DNA from 2 places in the Plantactinospora sp. CA-294935 genome. Region 1 is predicted to be linked to the other one. Evidence: riboswitches for the same ligand, from Rfam matches in the RefSeq annotation. Region 1 holds a riboswitch; the other holds the start of a gene.

What was found. A riboswitch is a leader RNA that binds a small molecule or an ion and turns the genes downstream of it on or off. The one in region 1 is predicted to bind ZMP and ZTP.
Region 2: another riboswitch for ZMP and ZTP. It lies ahead of ACQEVC_RS31030 (glycine hydroxymethyltransferase); the one in region 1 lies ahead of ACQEVC_RS12205 (bifunctional 5,10-methylenetetrahydrofolate dehydrogenase/5,10-methenyltetrahydrofolate cyclohydrolase).

Annotation. Positions count from the first base shown of each region.
Region 1 covers NZ_JBNJMU010000001.1:2,714,914-2,724,412, forward strand. Annotated here, with positions in the region: gene ACQEVC_RS12185 (hypothetical protein) at 1-149, shown strand, start outside; gene ACQEVC_RS12190 (endo-1,4-beta-xylanase) at 146-1,306, opposite strand; gene ACQEVC_RS12195 (extracellular solute-binding protein) at 1,549-2,994, opposite strand; gene ACQEVC_RS12200 (RNA polymerase sigma factor) at 2,987-3,490, opposite strand; gene ACQEVC_RS12205 (bifunctional 5,10-methylenetetrahydrofolate dehydrogenase/5,10-methenyltetrahydrofolate cyclohydrolase) at 3,548-4,471, opposite strand; ZMP/ZTP riboswitch at 4,498-4,585, opposite strand; gene ACQEVC_RS12210 (DUF4230 domain-containing protein) at 4,743-5,561, shown strand; gene ACQEVC_RS12215 (hypothetical protein) at 5,558-6,451, shown strand; gene ACQEVC_RS12220 (PspC domain-containing protein) at 6,502-6,708, opposite strand; gene ACQEVC_RS12225 (L-serine ammonia-lyase) at 7,072-8,442, shown strand; gene ACQEVC_RS12230 (ABC transporter permease) at 8,668-9,495, shown strand.
Region 2 covers NZ_JBNJMU010000001.1:7,063,937-7,073,435, reverse strand. Annotated here, with positions in the region: gene ACQEVC_RS31055 (ATP-binding cassette domain-containing protein) at 1-2,240, opposite strand, end outside; gene ACQEVC_RS31050 (VOC family protein) at 2,425-2,835, opposite strand; gene ACQEVC_RS31045 (helix-turn-helix transcriptional regulator) at 2,841-3,320, opposite strand; gene ACQEVC_RS31040 (SDR family oxidoreductase) at 3,432-4,160, opposite strand; gene ACQEVC_RS31035 (hypothetical protein) at 4,417-5,136, shown strand; ZMP/ZTP riboswitch at 5,296-5,386, shown strand; gene ACQEVC_RS31030 (glycine hydroxymethyltransferase) at 5,407-6,867, shown strand; gene ACQEVC_RS31025 (siderophore-interacting protein) at 7,135-8,004, opposite strand; gene cydB (cytochrome d ubiquinol oxidase subunit II) at 8,176-9,171, opposite strand; gene ACQEVC_RS31015 (cytochrome ubiquinol oxidase subunit I) at 9,231-9,499, opposite strand, start outside.

The DNA of each region.
Region 1 (9,499 bases):
TTCGCCAGCTCGTCTCGGCGGCCCTGCTCGGCTCCGGCCGGTCCGGCGGTGGGGCCGGACCGGCCGGAGACCGGGTGGTGGGGAGATGGTCGAGGGTGAGGTGGCCGGGAACGGGCACGGGCCGGACCCGTTCCCGACCGACCTCCTAGAAGCCGCGCCTGCTGTTCGGGTCGGAGGCGACGGCGAGTACCTGCTGGAGGCCCCGGTAGGCGGCCTTCGGCTGGAGGTTCTCGTCCAGCGGGGTGGCCGAGCCCTGGCCGTCGAAGAAGCCGGGCACCCAGGAGTACTTGTCGGTGAAGCCCCACACGGTGAACATCACACAGCGCGGGGTGAGCAGGCAGGCGGTCAGCAGGGTGTTGAAGCTACCCACCTGCCCGGCCTCCTTGTAGGTGTCGACGGGCAGGAAGAACCGCACGTCGACCTCGGTGAACGCGGTCTCCAGGCCGAGCCTGTCGAAGCGGGCCAGGTTCTGCGGGGCGTCGATCGGCAGCGGGTACTGGAGGTCCAGATGGCCCTGGAAACCCATGCCGTGCAGCGGCACCCGCTGCTTGCGGAGCTGCTTGGCCAGCTCGTAGTAGGCGGTGCTCTTCGGGTTGATGTTGTCGATCGCGTAGTCGTTGAGGAAGAGCTTGGCCCGCGGGTCGGCCGCGTGCGCCCAGCGCAGCGCGTCGGCGATGTAGTCCGGGCCGAGGTGCTGGCGGAAGATGGTGTCCCGGAGCACCGGGGCGTCGCCGTCGGTGAACGCCTCGTTGACCACGTCCCAGGCCCGTACCTTGCCCCGGAAGTGCTTCATCACCGTGGTGATGTGGTTGCGCACGATGTCGCGCAGCTCCGCGGAGTCGATCGATCCGTCGGCGACGCCGTCGGTCAGCCAGGCGGGGAGCTGGCTGTGCCAGAGCAGGGTGTGGCCGTGCACCTTCTGCCCGTTGCGCCGGGCGAACTCGATCAGCTCGTCGGCCGGGCCCCAGTTGTACTCGCCCCGGGTCGGCTCCAGCTCCGACCACTTCATCACGTTCTCGGCGGTGACCGCGGAGAACTCCCGGGCCGCCCGCTCCCGGTACGGTGCGTCGGTCTCCAGCGCGTTCATGTCGATCGCGGTACCGATGCCGAGGTCGTGCCACCTGGCCAGTACCCGCAGCGGAAGGTCCGTGGCCGTCCCGCCGGGTACGTGTGCGGCGGAGCCGCCCTTGGCCTGCGCGACACCGAGCGGCGCGTGGGTCGGGGCCGCGGTGGCGGTCGACGGCCCGACCGGGTAGAGCGCGCCGGCCGCGAGCACGCCGACCAGGGCTATCCGAAGTTTTCTCATCGAGACAAGGCCTCCAGGGTGTGGTTCGACATCAGCCGCCGGCCGGAACCGGCGGGGGCCGGCGCGCGGGGACGGATGCGCGTCGATCCCTACCGGAACGCGAGCCGGACCCGGGTTTGCTGCCGGGCCAACTGTCAGAGATCCGACACTTTGTGACGGCCGGATCGTTCTTCCCGGAAGTCGCGGGAGATGCTATGTGGATCGGAGGCTGTGGTACGCCAGCACCTTCTGGCTCGGGTTGCTCAGCCGGCCTCCGCCATCGCCGCCACGAACTGCTCCGGAGTGAGTTCCCCCTGGAACAGCCGGCGCAGGCTGTCGAGGAGTGCCGTGGCGGCCGCCGGCGCCAACGCCTGGTCCCAGGCCAGCCCGTACGACGGGGCCCGGGTGACCAGTTCGTGCACCGAGGTGCCGAACCCGCCGTGCTTCGTACCACGCAGCCGGTCGGCCGCGTCGCTCACCGGCGGCACCTCGCCGTCGGCGACCAGGTCGTCCAGGTAGTCGTCCGACGCGACCGCCCGGACGAACTCCAGCGCCGCCTCCCGATGCCGGCCGCCGGCCACCATCGAGAAGTAGTGGGTCGGCACCCCGACCAGGTCGGCCGGGTCCCCGGCCCCGCCGGAGACCGCCGGAAACGGCACGAAGCCGAGGTCGCCATCGGCCACGAAGTCCGGGTTCCGGGCGAGCTGGGTCGGATATTCCCAGGTCCCCATCAGCTGCATGGCGGCCCGGCCACTGGCCAGCTCCCCGGAGGCGGCACCGTCGTCGTAGCCGGTCGAGGCGAAGTCGGTACCGAAGGCGCCCCGCACGGCGAGTGCCTGCGCCTCCCGCAGCGCCTGCACCACCGCCGGCTTCGACCAGGCACCGGGACGGCCGGCGACGATGTCGGCGGTGGTACCCGGGCCGCCGATCCGCTCGGCCAGATACATCACCCACATCAGCTCGGTCCACCCGTGGGCGCCGCCTAGGGCGACCGGGGTGATCCTCCGGGCCTTGAACGTCTCCACCAGGGAGAGCAGCTCGGCGTAGCTGCGCGGCGGCCGCACGCCGGCGTCGGCGAAGACGCCCTTGTGGTAGAAGAGCACCACCGGGTGGGTACCGCTCATCGGGATGCCGTACTGCCGGCCGTCCACCACGCCGCCGGCGAGCGCGCTGGGCAGGAACCGGCCGGCGATCGCGGGCTCGTCCCGCAGTGGGGTCAGGTCGGCGAGCAGCCCGTCCCGGGCCAGCCCGGTCAGGTTCGCACCACCCCAACTGGCGAAGACGTCCGGGCCCTCCGGCGAGCCGACCTCCCGCAGCTTCTCCTTGTACTCCTCGTTGCCGAAGGTGCTGAGATCCACGTCGACCTCGGCGCTCCGGTTGTACCGGTTCACCAGCTTCCACAGCGCGGGCTCGGCGCCCGGTTGGGTGATCGCCCAGACCCGGATCGTCCCCCGCGCCCCCTCGCCGACCGGTGGCTCCGACGGCACTCCCCGGGTCAGTTCCGCCCCGGTCAGGGTCACCGCCAGCACCAGGACCGCCACCGCCAGGCTGGCCAGCCCGGCCCGCTGCCGCTGTTTCCGCCGGTAGCGCCGGCGGATCGCGGCGACCGCCCCGGGAGCGGCCGCCGGCAGGGCGTCCTGTGCCTGGGTCAGGGTGGCGGCCAGCTCCTGGGCGAGCCGGTCGTCCACCGGGCCTTCCTCGTCAACCACGTCCGCTCCGAATCGTCGACTGTGCGGGGGCCAGGTGCGCCCGCAGCGCACGCTTGGCTCTCGCGTACCGGCTGGAAACCGTGCCCGGAGGTTCGTCGCAGATGCCGGCGATCTCGCTGAACGTGTACCGGTACAGCACGTGCAGCACCACGACCGTCCGTTCCGCCTCGCCGAGCTGCTGCAACGCCTGCCACAGCGCGCCGTTGCCCACCGCGGTCGCGGCCGGATCGTCCGGCCGGTGCTCGACGTCGTCGGTCAGCACCTCCCGGCGCCGCCGCCGCCACCGGCTCACGTTGCGGGTCACGATCACCTGCCGGGCGTACGCCTCGGGGTTCTGGCCGGCCTTCGGCCACCGCTGCCAGACCTCGACCACCGCGATCTGGGCCAGGTCGTCCGCCTCGGCCGCGCTGCCACTGATCAGGTACGCGAACCGCCGCAAAGCGTCCAGCCGCGCCCGAGCGAACTCCTCGGCGTCGCTGAACGCACCGTGGGCCACAGGGTCCTCCTCCGGGCTCCTAAACGCCGGCCGCCGTCGATTCGCTGCACCGCGAACCTATCGGTCGAGGTGTTCCGGGTCACCCGTCGAAGCGGTGGACTGCCGCTCGGCCAGTTCGACGGCGTTGCGGAACAGCATCGCCACGGTGGTCGGGCCGACCCCGCCGACCCGGGGCGTGATCGCCCCGGCGACCGACGCGCACGCCTCGTCGAGGTCGGGCAACAGCCGCCGTCCCTGGTAGCGGACCCCGCCGCCGATCGCGACCGCGCCGGGCCGCAGGTGCTCCGGCCGCACGATTCCGGGTACGCCCACCGCGGCGACCACGATGTCGGCCCGCCGGGTGTGCCGCGCCCAGTCGGGTACCCCGGAGTGCACCACGGTCACCGCCGCGTCGGCGGTGGGTCGCTTCTGGCCGAGCAGCAGCGACAACGGGCGGCCCAGGGTCGTACCGCGGCCGAGGACCACCACGTCGCGGCCGGCGACCGGGATCTGGTGGAAGGCGAGCAGCGCCTCGATCCCGGCCGGGGTGCACGGGACCGGGCCGGGCAGCCCGGCGGCGAGCCGGCCCAGGCTCTCCGGGTGCAGCCCGTCGACGTCCTTGGCCGGGTCGATCGTGAGGATCGCCGCCGGGTAGTCCAGGTGGGCCGGAGTGGGGTGCTGCACCAGGATGGCGTGCACCTGCGGGTCCTCGTTGAACTCGCGGATCGCCCGGACCAGGTCGGCCTGGCCGGCGGTGCCGGGCAGGTGGATGTGCGGTGAGGCGAAGCCGAGGTCGGCGGCGCGCCGCTGCTTCATCCGGATGTAGCCGGCGCTGGCGGAGTCGTCGCCGACCAGGATCGTCGCCAGGCTCGGCACGACACCGGTCCGGCGCAGCGCGGCGACCCGGGCGGTGACCTCGGCGAAGACCGCCTCGGCGACGGGACCACCCGGCAGCGGCCGGGCGGTGTGGACCTCGGGGGTACGGGTCTCGGACACGGTCACGGGGCTTTTCCTCTCGACGTGGAAAGCCCCGGCGCCCAGGCGTACGGCGACGGAGTCGAGCCCGGCGCCCGCTTCCCGGTGGTGCTCCACCCGACGCCAGTCACGACCGCCACGGCGAGCCTACCTCCGGCTGTCCCACCACCGCCGGTGATGCCGTCCTGAGCTGGGTAAACGTGAGACCGAGCCGGGTCGGTCGGGCTCGACTCGCGGGTGTCGTACCGGGGCCGTACCGTTTTCCCTAGGTGCTCCTCGACAAGGACGGTGAGGGCGGATGTCCCCAGAAGGCGATGTCAACCAGCCCACGCGTGAGTTCCCCGGCTATGCGAAAGGGCAGGCCACGCCGCCCGGCCCGGCCGACCCCTGGTCCGACGGCGCGGCGGACGGCACCCGCCCGCCCGACACCGACGAGGCCCGACCGGACCGGTCCGAACTGGAGCCGACCGGCGGCAGCCGATGGGGCCGTGGCCTGTTCGTCCTGGTCGGCGTCATCGGCGTGGTCGCCGTGCTGGTGCTCGGCGTGCAGGTCAGCGGGATCCTGCCGGACTGGCGCAACCCGTTCGCCAAGGAGGAGACCGACCGCAGCCAGCCGCCGCTGCTGAAGTCGATCCAGGACCTCAGCCGATACGTCGCGGCCGAGGGCAACTTTGAGGTCGTCGTCGACCTGGAGCAGAACCGCAAGTACGTTCCGGAGTTCCTGCTCGGCGAGCGCACCCTCTTCGTCGGGGCCGGCACCGTCGACGCGTACGTCGACTTCGGTCAGCTCCGCGACGACGCGGTGGTGGCCTCCGCCGACCGGAAGTCGGTGGAGATCAAGCTGCCGGCACCGCAGCTCGGCCAGGTCAACCTCGACCTGGAGCGCAGCTACGTCTTCGCCGAGAAGCGCGGCATCCTCAACCAGCTCGGCGAGGTCTTCGGCAGCGACCCGAACCGGCAGCGCGAGGTCTACCTCAAGGCCGAGCAGAAGATCGCCGACTCGGCCCGGAGCAGCGGGCTCGGCGAGCGCGCCCAGGAGAACACCCGGAAGATGCTGGACCAGATGCTCCGCTCGCTCGGCTACGAGCAGGTCACCATCACCTACGTCCAGCCGTGACCGGCGCGGCCCTGAGCGTGCTGGCGGCACCGTCGGCCGACGAGCCACCACTGCTGTTCGGGGCCGCGATCTGGTCCATCCTGGTCATGGCGGTCGTCCTCGTCGCCAACCTGGTCGTACACCTGCTGCGGAACTGGTTCGGTCCGCTCGACCGGCTGGTCGAGGGGGCCCGGCAGGACGTCTACCTCACCCACGTCCGGGGCCCGGCCGCCGCCGTGATCGTCGCGGCCACCAGCGGGTACGGCATCAACATCGTCACCGGGGACGGTGACTCCCTGCTGGCGTACCTGGGCCTGCTGATGGCGCTGCCGCTGCCGCTGGCCATGGTCATCTGGGCCGGTGTCCGGGCCGTACGCCAGGCCGATTTCGCGCAGGTGTGGCCGCCGGAGTCGATACCGGTCGACGACCGGGTGAAGGTCCGCTACGTACTCCGGCGGGTGCGTGCCGAGGCGGAACGGCTTGCCGGGATGCCGGCCGGGGAACGGGACCGGCTCGGCGCGCTGTTGACGAAACTCACCGACGAGACGGTGCCGGCGCTGCACGCCCGACGCGACCGCGGGCTGCGGCGATGGCTGCGCGACCATCTGGTGATCTCTGCCGGACTCGGCGTGTGGAGCGTGCTCACCGTCGTCGCCGTCGCGGTCGCCCTGGCATCCGACCACGCCGGACCGGGGCGGACCGCCGCGGTCGTCGCCGGGTTCGCGGTCGTGGTCCTCGGCATCCAGGCCGGGCTGTTGACCGTGCTACGCCGGCGGAGCCGGTACCGGTCCGCCCTGCTCGCCGACGAGGTCGAGGCGACCGCCGGTGGCATCCGGCGACGCATCACGGAACAGCGCCTCGGCCTGGGCGGCGGTCCGGCCGACCTGCCCGGGCAGCGTCGGCGGGGCTGACCGCCCGGCCGGCAGCATCGGCGCGGCCGAGCCGGGCCGGTGTGGTCGGGTCAGTGCGCCGCGACGTAGTGGCGGTCCTCGTTCGGCATGATGATCCAGAGCGCCAGGTAGACCACCACCTGCGTGCCGGGCAGCAGCAGCGAGAGGATGAAGAGCAGCCGCATCATTCCGGCGGACATGCCGAAGCGGCGGGCCAGGCCGGCGCAGACACCGGCGATCATGCGGTTGTCCCGGGGGCGGGTGAGCTTGCGGCTCATCGACGTCTCCTCTGATAACGGTGGAACGGGCGGCTGATTCCACGGTAGGAACGGGTGGCTGCGCCGCCCTCGGCCTCCAGACGGATCCGGACACCACGTACCCGTAGGTACTTACCCGGGCGGGGCCGGGCGGACACCCCGGCCCGGTGCCGGCGGCCGGGGCGGGAGTTCTCCGCCGGCCGTCCCGCCCGCCGGCCCCGGGTGACCCAATCAGCCGTGCCCGCCGTATCCCGGTCAGCCACGCGGCCCGGGCCGGCGCCGGGTAGGCTCGCGGACCGGCAGCTCAGGGGCATGCTTGGGGGAACAGCGGCGACCGCCCGGGGGCCAGGGGCCGGCAACGGGGCCGGCCCGGGAGGAGTTTCGATGATCAGCGCTTTCGACCTGTTCACGGTCGGGATCGGGCCGTCCAGTTCGCACACCGTCGGTCCGATGCGGGCCGCCCGGACCTTCGCGGCCGGGCTCAAGGCCGACGGACTGCTCGCGGAGACCGCCCGGGTACGTGCCGAACTCTTCGGCTCGCTCGGCGCCACCGGGCACGGGCACGGCAGTGGGCCGGCCGTACTGCTGGGGCTGCTCGGGGAGGCGCCGGAGACGGTCGACCCGGATCGGGTCGCCGAGACCGTTGCCGGGATCCGGGCCAGCGGCCGGCTGGGCGTACTCGGCGCGCACGAGGTGGACTTCGACGCCGACCGGGACCTGGTGCTGCACCGCCGCCGGTCGTTGCCGTTCCATCCGAACGGGATGACCTTCACCGCGTACGACCCGGCGGGTGGACCGCTGCGGGCCCGGACCTACTACTCCGTGGGCGGCGGGTTCGTGGTGGACGAGACCGCGACCGGCGCGGACCGGATCAAGCCGGACAGCACCCGGGTTCGGCACCCCTTCGGCACCGGGGCCGAGCTGTTGGCCCTGACCGCCGAGACCGGGCTGCCGATCAGCGGGATCATGCTCGCCAACGAACGGTCGTGGCGGAGCGAGTCGGAGATCCGCGCCGGCCTGCTGGAGATCTGGCGGGTGATGCGGGAGTGCGTCGACCGGGGCAGCCGGCGGGACGGGACGCTGCCGGGCGGGCTGCGGGTCCGGCGCCGCGCCGCCGAGCTGCGGCGGAGTCTGGAGGCGGACCCCGGGTCGGCCGACCCGCTGCGGGTGATGGACTGGGTGACGCTCTTCGCGCTCGCGGTCAACGAGGAGAACGCGGCCGGCGGCCGGGTGGTGACCGCCCCGACGAACGGCGCGGCCGGGATCATCCCGGCGGTGCTGCACTACTACACCCGGTTCGTGCCGGGGGCGTCCGAGGAGGGCGTACTGCGTTTCCTGCTCGCCGCCGCCGCGATCGGCGTGCTGTTCAAGGAGAACGCCTCGATCTCCGGTGCCGAGGTCGGCTGCCAGGGCGAGGTCGGGTCCGCCTGCTCGATGGCGGCGGCCGGGCTGGCCGAGGCGCTGGGCGGTACGCCGGCCCAGGTGGAGAACGCCGCCGAGATCGGTATGGAGCACAACCTGGGGCTGACCTGTGATCCGGTCGGTGGCCTGGTGCAGATCCCCTGCATCGAGCGGAACGCGGTGGCCAGCATCAAGGCGATCACGGCGGCCCGGCTGGCGCTGCGCGGCGACGGGAAGCACGCCGTCTCGCTGGACAAGGTGATCAAGACGATGCGGGAGACCGGCGCCGACATGAAGGTCAAGTACAAGGAGACCGCCCGGGGCGGGCTCGCGGTCAACGTCATCGAGTGCTGAGTCGCCGGCTGACCGGCTTTCGGGTGACTGATCGGCCGCCGGGCTGGTAGCCGGCCGTCCGGTGTACGGCGGGCGTCTCCGAGGTGGCGTGCGGACGGCCGTCGGGTAGCGTTGGCACGTTGTCCGGGACGATGCCGTGGCCCGGTCGATCCTTATTTGGGCGATTTTCCCGACTGCTACCCTATGTCGGGCTCGACTGGTCGGACCGTGACGCGGGAGGCGGCTGTGACGTCTGGCGTGCTGGCGGTGTGGTCGCACCGCAACACGCTGCGGCTGCTCGTCCGGCGGGACCTGGCGGTGAAATACCAGCAGTCGGTGCTGGGCTACCTCTGGTCGCTGATCGAGCCGCTCGGCATGGGCGTCATCTACTTCTTCGTCTTCGGGGTGCTCTACCGGTCGGCCACCGACCGGCACCTCGGTGACGCCGCCGACTCGTACCCGCTCTTCCTGATCACCGGCATCTTCGCCTGGATGTGGACCAGTTCGGCGATCGGCGAGGCGACCGCCGCGCTCACCGGGCAGGCCCGGTTGATCACCACGATGAACCTGCCCCGGGAGGTCTTCCCGATCGGCCGGGTCGCCGGCCGGTTCGCCGAGTACCTCGCCGGACTGCCGATCCTGGTCGGCGTCGCGATCGTCTACGCCTCGCTCGACAGGATCGAGCTCGGCTGGTCGCTGCTGGCGCTGCCGCTGGCGGTGCTGATCCAGGCGACCCTGCTGGTCGGGATCGCGCTGCTGCTCTCCTCGCTCAACGTGCTGATGCGGGACATCGAGCGGCTGATGCGGCTGGTCACCCGGGTGCTCTTCTACGCCACCCCGATCATCTATCCGCTCACCCTGGTCCGGGACTCCTCGCTGCCGGACTGGGTCAAGATCGTGTACGAGCTGAACCCGCTGGTCGGGATCTTCCAGCTCCACCACGCGGTCTGGTACCCGGACGAGTTCCCCGACGCCCGGCTGCTCGGGGTGGCGGTCGGCGGCAGCCTGCTCGTGCTGCTCGCCGGCTGGTGGGTGTTCCGCCGGCTCGAACCCGCCGTCCTGAAGGAGCTGTAGTGGC
Region 2 (9,499 bases), 4.3 Mb from region 1:
GCGTGTGCCATGACCGCCTGGTGGTGCTCCACGACGATGACCGACTTGCCGGAGTCGACGAGCCGGTCGAGCAGGCCGAGCAGTTGCTCGACGTCGGCGAGGTGGAGGCCGGCGGTCGGCTCGTCGAGGACGTAGACGCCGCCCTTCTCCGCCATGTGGGTGGCCAGCTTGAGCCGCTGCCGCTCGCCACCGGAGAGCGTGGTGAGCGGTTGGCCGAGGCTGAGGTAGCCGAGCCCGACGTCGGCGAGCCGGTGCAGAATGGCGTGCGCGGCCGGGGTACGCGCCTCGCCGGTGCCGAAGAACTCCTCGGCCTCGGTCACCGACATCGCGAGCACCTCGCTGATGTCGCGGCCGCCGAGGTGGTATTCGAGTACCGATGCCTCGAACCGCTTTCCTTCGCACTCCTCGCAGGTGGTGGCGACGCCGGCCATCATGGCCAGGTCGGTGTAGATGACGCCGGCACCGTTGCAGTTGGGGCAGGCGCCTTCGGAGTTGGCGCTGAACAGCGCCGGCTTCACCCCGTTGGCCTTCGCGAACGCTTTGCGGATCGGGTCGAGCAGCCCGGTGTAGGTCGCCGGGTTGCTCCGTCGCGAACCGCGGATCGCGCCCTGGTCGATCGAGACCACGCCCGCGCCGGCCGGGATCGACCCGTGTACGAGGGTGCTCTTGCCGGAGCCGGCGACGCCGGTGACGACGACCAGCACTCCGAGCGGGATGTCGACGTCGATGTCGCGCAGGTTGTTGGCGGTGGCGCCGCGGATCGGAAGCCGGCCGGTGGGCTTGCGCACCGTCTCCTTGAGGGTGGCGCGGTCGTCGAGATGGCGGCCGGTGATGGTGCCGCTGGCCCGTAGTCCCTCGACGGTGCCCTCGAAGCAGACGGTGCCGCCCGCCGTTCCGGCGCCGGGGCCGAGGTCGACGACGTGGTCGGCGATGGCGATGGTCTCCGGCTTGTGCTCCACGACGAGTACGGTGTTGCCCTTGTCGCGTAGCCGTAGCAGCAGGTTGTTCATCCGCTGGATGTCGTGCGGGTGCAGGCCGATGGTGGGCTCGTCGAAGACGTAGGTGACGTCGGTGAGCGAGGAGCCGAGGTGGCGGATCATCTTGGTGCGCTGCGCCTCGCCGCCGGACAGGGTGCCGGACGGCCGGTCGAGCGAGAGGTAGCCGAGCCCGATCTCCACGAACGAGTCGAGGGTCTGCCGTAGCGAGGCGAGCAGCGGCGCCACCGACGGTTCGTCGAGGTCGCGGATCCACTGGGCCAGGTCGCTGATCTGCATCGCGCACGCCTCGGCGATGTTCACGCCCTTGATCCGGGACGACCGGGCGGCCTCGCTGAGCCGGGTGCCGCTGCATTCGGGGCAGGTGGTGAAGGTGACGGCGCGGTCCACGAAGGCCCGGATGTGCGGCTGCATCCCCTCCCGGTCCTTGGAGAGGAAGGACTTCTGGATTTTGGGGATCAGCCCTTCGTAGGTGAGGTTGGCGCCTTCGACCTTCACCTTGGTCGGCTCCCGGTAGAGGAAGTCCTGCATTTCCCGCTTGGTGAACTCGCGGATTGGTTTGTGCGGGTCGAGGAAGCCCGACTCGGCGTAGGTGCGTACGGTCCACCAGCTGTCCGACTTCCAGCCGGGGATGGTGAAGGCGCCCTCGGCGATCGACTTGGAGTCGTCGTAGAGCTGGGTGAGGTCGATGTCGGAGACCCTGCCCCGGCCTTCGCAGCGGGGGCACATGCCGCCGGTGCGGGTGTAGGTCTGTTTCGTGGTCTTGCCGGCGACCGTGATCGCACCGCTCGCGCGGACCGAGGCGACGTTGAAGGAGAAGGCGCTGGGCGAGCCGATGTGTGGCTCCCCCAGCCGGCTGAAGAGGATCCGCAGCATGGCGTTGGCGTCGGTGGCGGTGCCGACGGTGGAGCGGGGGTCGGCGCCCATCCGCTCCTGGTCGACGATGATCGCGGTGGTCAGCCCGTCGAGTACGTCGACTTCGGGCCGGGCCAGGGTGGGCATGAAGCCCTGCACGAAGGCGCTGTACGTCTCGTTGATCATGCGCTGCGACTCTGCGGCGATCGTACTGAACACCAGCGAGCTCTTGCCGGAGCCGGAGACTCCGGTGAAGACCGTCAGCCGGCGCTTGGGGATCTCGACGCTGACGTCCTTGAGGTTGTTCTCCCGGGCACCGTGCACGCGGATCAGGTCGTGGCTGTCGGCGACGTGTGGCGCGGGCGGTGGGGTGTCCGTGCTTGTGGCCATGCTTCCGTGTCTTCCCTTCGTGGGCGGGCCGCCTCGCGGTCTCCGGCGGCGTCGCCTGGCACCGTCTGACCGGATTGGTGTCGTTTGTCTGGTTTCCTCTGATCCGTGGTCGCGACCACGGTACGCGGGTCCACCCGGGTCGGAGGCACCGCCGGGGGCGCCGGCCCGAGTGACGCCGGCCGGGTCAGCGGAGCTGGTTGATCCGGATCAGGTTGCCGGCGGGGTCGCGGAAGGCGCAGTCGCGGATCCCGTACGGCTGCTCGGTCGGCTCCTGGACGACGTCGGCGCCGCTGGCCTGGAGCCGGTCGAAGACGCCGTCGAGGTCGTCGGTGGCGAGGGTGATGGCGGTGTAGGTGCCCTTGGCGATCATCTCGAGGACGGTGCGCCGCTCGTCGTCGGTGATGCCGGGGTCGGCGGCCGGCGGGTGCAGGACGATGGAGGTCTCGGGCTGTTTGACGGGGCCGACCGTGATCCAGCGCATCCCCTGGTATCCGACGTCGTTGCGGACCTCGAAGCCGAGGGCGTCGCGGTAGAAGGCCAGTGCGGCGTCCGGGTCGGTGTGCGGGAGGAAGGCCGCGTGAATGCTGATGTCCATGGCCATCACGCTAGTTGCGGCTGGCTGACCCGCGCTTCTCGATTCCTGATCGGTCTGGTCACCTGTTTCGCGATGCACGGTGGCATCTCCGCGGTCGCGTGAGCCGTCTGGGCCCGGTAGGTGCTCGGCGGTACACCGACCAGCTCGGTGAACCGGGTGCTGAAGGTGCCCAGCGACTGGCAGCCGACCGCGAAACAGACTTCGGTGACGGTGAGGTCGCCGCGGCGCAGCAGTGCCATGGCGCGCTCGATGCGCCGGGTCATCAGATAGGCGTACGGCGACTCGCCGTAGGCGAGCCGGAACTGGCGGCTGAGGTGCCCGGCGGACATGTTCACGCCGCGGGCGAGCGCCTCGACGTCCAGCGGCTGCGCGTGCTCCCGGTCGATCCGGTCGCGGACCCGACGCAGCCGCACCAGGTCGCGGAGGTGCTGTGCCTCGGCGGGTGTGCTGCTCACCTGCGGAATCGTGCCATAAGCGGCCGACATTGCCCAGCGCGGCTGGCGCCTTCACCAGGACGTCTTGCCGAGACGGCCGTCCGGCGGGGCGCCCGCCGGAATCGGGTACGGCGTGCCGCCACGTTTCCGCACGGGACGGGGCTACAGGCCGCCGGCGACCCGGAGTACCGCGCCGGTGGTGTAGGAGGCGGCGTCGCCGAGCAGCCAGACGATCGCGGCGGCGACCTCGTCGGCCCGGCCGGCGCGGCCGAGCGGTACCCGGCCGGCGGCCCGCCGGGCCCGGTCGGGTACCCCGGAGATGGTGTGGATCTCGGTGTCGATGATGCCGGGTGAGACGGCGTTGACCCGGATGCCTCGGGGGGCGAGTTCCTTGGCCAGTCCGACGGTGAGGGTGTCGGTGGCGGCTTTGACGGCGGCGTAGTGCACGTATTCGCCGGGGCTGCCGAGGGTGGCCGCCGCCGAGGAGACGTTGACGATCGCCCCGCCGGAGCCGAACCGGCGGGCGGCCTGCTGGGCGCAGAGGACGTAGCCGATGAGGTTGACGTCGACGACGCGGCGCAGGTCGGTGACGGTCAGGTCCTGGAACGGGCCGATCGGGCTGGTCACGCCGGCGTTGTTGACCAGGCCGGTGGGTTCGCCGAGTTTCCCGGCCTCGTCGAAGAGTCGTAGCACCTGGTCGGGGTCGGTGGTGTCGGCGTGGACGGCCAGGCCCTGGCGTCCGGCGGCGGCGATGTCGCGGAGTACGGCGTCGGCGGCTTCGGTGTCGCGGCGGTAGCAGAAGACGACGTCGTGTCCGGCGGTGGCGAGTTGTCGTACGGTCGCGGCGCCGATTCCCCGGCTGCCGCCGGTCACCACCGTCAGCGGCGTCATGGGCCTCTCCCCTCGGTCGTCGCCGTTCCCGGCTGCCGGGTCGGGGCCGGGGTGTGCCGGCGCGCGGGGGGTGCGGTTGTCGCGGGTTGGCCGCGCGGGTCCGGTAGCTGGCGATCCTGCCAGGTGTGGGCGCGGCGGAGGTGGGCGGGACCGGGCGGCGGTTTTGTTGATCTCGGACCGGTGTGTCCGTCTCGACGTTGTCGGGCCGGCCTGGTAGTAAGTCATGAATCAAACAGGTGTACGGAAGAGGGATCCGATGGCTGCCGCGCGTACCGCCGAACAGGGGTTGTCCACCGAGGAGTTGCAGCAGATCAGGGACGCGTTGGCAGGTGGTCGCAAGCCGAAGGTGATGTTCACCGAGGCGGCGGGGCAGATCGCCGGTCAGCTCGGTCAGGTGGTGGAGTTGACCGATCCGGAGGTGTCCGAGGAGTGGGTGGTGGTCCGGTTCGGCCGGGACGAGTTGCCCTTCTCCCCCACCGATCTGGCTGTCGCGCCGAAGGGTGCGACCCGGCGGGTGGCGGTCAAGCCGGAGCCCGAGCCGGTCGCCGAACCAGAGTTCAAGATTGTCAGGGAGCCGGTTCCGGCGCCCCGCGAGGAGGCAACAGTGACCGCAGTGGACACTCCCCCGGCCCGTCCGTCCGACGGCGAGGGCGAGGGCGAGGCGAAGCCGGCCCGTCGGGCGACGAAGGCGGTGAAGCCGAAGGGTCCGGCGGGGTTGACGGTCACCCTGACGTACGCGGAGGGCGAGTGGACGCTGGCGGCGACGCAGGGCACGAAGTCGCTGGCGAAGCCGTACGTGATCAAGCCGGCCGAGGCGTTGAAGATGGTGGCGCTGATCGATGTTCCCGGGGTGCACGAGGCGGTGGAGCAGATCATGGCGGTGGAGCGGCGGGAGGCCGAGCAGCAGGCGGAGAAGTTGCGGGCCGAGCTGGCGGAGATCGAGGCGCGGTTGGCGGAGCTGCGCGACGCGGGCTGAGCCGAGGCGTCCCGCGTCGCGTCGACGCGTCCACCCTGGAGATCTGGGCGACGCGGAGCCCCGGCTGGTCGTGCTCGCGGCGCCGGCCGGGGCTGGCGGTCGGATCGGGTTGGCGGTTGGCGTGGTTGGTCGCTGCGGGCCGGGCGGGTTGGTACGCTCGGCCCGGACCGTGACTGGCGTGCTGGGATGGGGTCAACCATCGGGAAGCGGTCCCGTCGAGTGACGTGTGCCGTGCGCCTGGGCCAATTTTCCCCTGCCCAGGAGGTTTCCATGGCCAACCAGGTGTCCCCGCTCGGCACGAGGTCCACGGAGTCTGTCGCGTTCGGCGCGGCGTTGGACGTGGTGCGTGCGGTCGAGCCCCGGATCGCCGACGCGATCGGGGCGGAGCTGGCCGACCAGCGCGAGTCGTTGAAGTTGATCGCCTCGGAGAACTACGCGTCCCCGGCGGTGCTGCTGGCGATGGGTAACTGGCTCAGCGACAAGTACGCGGAGGGTACGATCGGCCGCCGGTTCTACGCCGGCTGCCGCAACGTCGACACGGTGGAGTCGATCGCGGCGGAGCATGCCCGGGAGTTGTTCGGGGCGGCGCACGCGTACGTGCAGCCGCATTCGGGGATCGACGCGAACCTGGTGGCGTTCTGGGCGGTGCTGGCCGACCGGGTGGAGTCGCCGGCGTTGCGGCGGGCCGGGGTCCGGCACGTGAACGAGCTGACCGACCAGGACTGGGCGGTGTTGCGGCGGGAGCTGGGTGACCAGCGGATGTTGGGCATGTCGTTGGACGCGGGTGGGCATCTGACGCACGGTTTCCGGCCGAACATCTCCGGCAAGATGTTCGACCAGCGTAGTTACGGCACCGATCCGGAGACCGGGCTGCTGGACTACGACGAGCTGCGCCGGGTCGCCCGGGAGTTCCGGCCGCTGATCCTGATGGCCGGCTATTCGGCGTACCCGCGGCGGGTGAACTTCCGGCTGATGCGGGAGATCGCCGACGAGGTCGGTGCGACGCTGCTGGTCGACATGGCGCACTTCGCCGGGCTGGTCGCCGGGAAGGTGTTCACCGGTGACTTCGATCCGGTCCCGTACGCGCATCTGGTGACCACGACGACGCACAAGTCGTTGCGGGGCCCGCGCGGCGGCATGGTGCTGTGCGGGCCGGAGCTGGCCGACCAGGTGGACCGGGGCTGCCCGATGGTGCTCGGCGGCCCGCTGCCGCATGTGATGGCCGGGAAGGCCGTCGCGTTGGCGGAGGCGCGGCGGCCGGAGTTCGCGGCCTACGCGGGCCGGGTGGTGGAGAACGCGGTGGCGCTGGCGGAGGGGTTGGTGCGGCGGGGGGCCAAGCTGGTGACCGGTGGTACGGACAATCATCTGCTGCTGGTGGACGTGTCGGGGTACGGGTTGACGGGGCGGCAGGCGGAGGCGGCGTTGTTGGATGCCGGCATCGTGACGAACCGGAATTCGGTACCGCGTGATCCGTTCGGCGCCTGGTACACGTCGGGGGTGCGGCTCGGTACGCCGGCGTTGACCAGTCGGGGGCTCGGGGTGGCCGAGATGGACGAGGTCGCCGGGTTGCTGCACACGGTGTTGACGCAGACCCGGCCGGGGGTCGGGCCGGACGGTGCGCCGTCCAAGGCCCGGTACGTGTTGGATCGGACGGTTGCCGAGCGGGTGGCGGGGCAGGCCGCGGAGCTGCTGGAAGGTTATCCGCTGTATCCGGTGGTCGATCTCGGCTGACGGTGGCCGGTCCGGGCCGAGGGTGGCCAATCTCGGCTGACATGGCCGGTCCGGGCTGAGCATGGTGGTGGCGGGGTCGGAAGCCGGGTCGAGTTCGGTGGTGGTGGCGGTAACCCTCGCGGCTTCCCGCGGCGTCTATGGAGGCGACGGGACCGGGAGGGTGGATGCGGGACCCGGGTGGCGCCGCCCGGACGGGTGCCGGTTCCGCCCAGCGGGTCGGGTCTGCCGGGCGGGCGCCGGGGTGGCTGCCGGCGCCCGCCGTGCGGGTCACCGGGTCCGGGTGGCGTCCTCGGCGTCGGCGAGGCGTTCGCGTGCCTCGGCGAGGTCCTCGTCGGTCGGGTCGTCGTCCTGGGTGAGGTGGCGCCGCCAGTAGCCGGTGAAGTCGATCGACTGTTTCGGTAGGCCACGGTCGTCGACGAGGTGTCGCCGCAGGGCGCGTACGGTGCCGGCCTCGCCGGCCAGCCAGGCGAAGACCGAGCCGGCCGGGAAGGTCGCGGCGCGTACGGCGTCGAGCAGGCGGCTGCCGTGTGCGGCCGGCGGGTCGCCGCGGTGCAGCCAGTGCAGGGTGAGGTCGGCCGGGGTGTCGAGGTGTTGTTCCTCGGCCCGGTCGGGGATCTCGACGAAGGCGTGCGCGCGGGTGCCGGCGGGGAGCGCCTCGACGATGGTGCCGATCGCCGGCAGCGCCGACTCGTCACCGGCCAGCAGCATCCAGTCGCTGCTGCCGATCGGGACGGGGCGGGCGAAGACCGGTGACGGGCCGAACATGCCGAGGGTGTCGCCGGGGGTGGCGGATTCGGCCCATCGGGTGGCGGGGCCGGCGTGCTCGTGCAGGGTGAAGTCGATGTCGATCAGGTTGCCGTGCGGGTGGTGGGATCGGATGGTGTAGCTGCGGGTCCAGGGGCGAACGGGTGCGGGGATGTCGGCGAAGCCGGCGTACCAGCGCCAGAGGTCGGGGTCGGGGGCCGGTAGTCGGGGGCGGTGCTGGCCCGGTCTCGGGAAGTAGAGCTTCACCTGCTGGTCGGGGCCGGCGAGGTGCAGGTCGGCGAGGTCGTCGCCGGTGAAGGTGATCCGGGCCATTTTCGGGGTGATCCGGGTGACGTCGGCGACCCGGATGTACCGGATCGGAAGTTGTGCCATCGGGGGCCTCCGGAGTTGCGGAAGGTCGATGCCCTGTACGAGCCTTTCGCTTCAATTGTTTCATTGAAGTCCTTTTTGAGGCTTGGCGTGCGTGTGGGCGCGGGTCGTGCCGGTTGGCGGCCGGTCAAGTCTCAAGTCGCCGGTACAACTCCGGATGGCGGGGCGGGATGGTCAGCGGGGGATGTTGGCGACTCCGATCCGCTTGCGGAACACCCAGTAGGTCCAGCCCTGGTAGGCGACGACGACGGGGGCGAAGAGTGCGGCCACCCAGGTCATCACCTTCAGGGTGTAGGCGCTGGAGGCGGCGTTGTCGACGGTGAGGGTGCCGGCCGGGTCGGTGGTGGACGGCAGCACGGTCGGGAACAGCGCGGCGAACAGGGCGGCGACGGTCAGCCCGATCGCGGCGGCGGTGCCGACGAAGGCCCAGCCCTCCCGGCGTGCCCGGGTGGCGGCCAGCGCCCCGGCCAGGGCGAGCGCGGCGGCCACGGCGAGCCCGACGGCGGCCGGGGTGTGCCGGATGGTCAGGCCGACGGCCAGGAACGCGGCCGTGACCGCGGCGGTGGCCGTGGCCGCCCGGGCGGCGAGCCGGCCGGCCCGGGCCCGGATCTCGCCGGTGGTCTTGAGCGCGAGGAAGACGGCGCCGTGCGTGACGAACAGCGCCGTCGTGGTCACCCCGCCGAGCAGCGCGTACGGGTTGAGCAAATCGAGCAGTCCGCCGGTGTAGTCGTGCCGGGCGTCCAGTGGTACGCCGCGCAGCAGGTTGCCGAGGACGACTCCCCACAGCGCGGCGGGGATCAGCGAGCCGAGGAAGATGGCGAGATCCCAGCGGGCCTTCCAGGCTGCCTCCGGGCGCTTGTGTCGGTACTCGAAGGCGACGCCTCGGAAGATCAGGGCGAGCAGCACGAGCAGGAACGGCAGGTAGAAGCCGGAGAAGAGGCTGGCGTACCAGCCGGGGAAGGCGGCGAAGAGGCCGCCGGCGGCGGTGATCAGCCAGACCTCGTTGCCGTCCCAGACCGGCCCGATGGTGTTGATCAGCACCCGGCGTTCCCGGTCGTCGCGGCCGAGCACGGGCAGCAGGATGCCGACGCCGAAGTCGAAGCCCTCCAGGATGAAGTAGCCGGTGAAGAGCACGGCGATGAGCAGGAACCAGAAGGTGGACAGGTCCATCGTGGACTCCGGTCGGGTCGGTCGTGGGCGGGCTGCGGGTGCGGCGGGCGGGCGCCGGGTCAGTAGGCGAAGGCGAGGGGGCGGTTCTCGTCGTCGGTGTCGGGATCGGGTTCGGCGGGCGGTGCGGTGTCCGGCAGGCCGGCGCGGGCGTACCGGATCAGCAGCCGGACCTCGACGACGGCGAGGGCGGCGTAGACCAGGGTGAAGGCGGTGAACGAGGTGAGGACCTCGGCCAGCGAGACGCTGCGGGAGACGCCGTCGCGGGTGAGCATCTCGCCGAAGACGACCCACGGCTGCCGGCCCATCTCGGTGAAGATCCAGCCGAAGC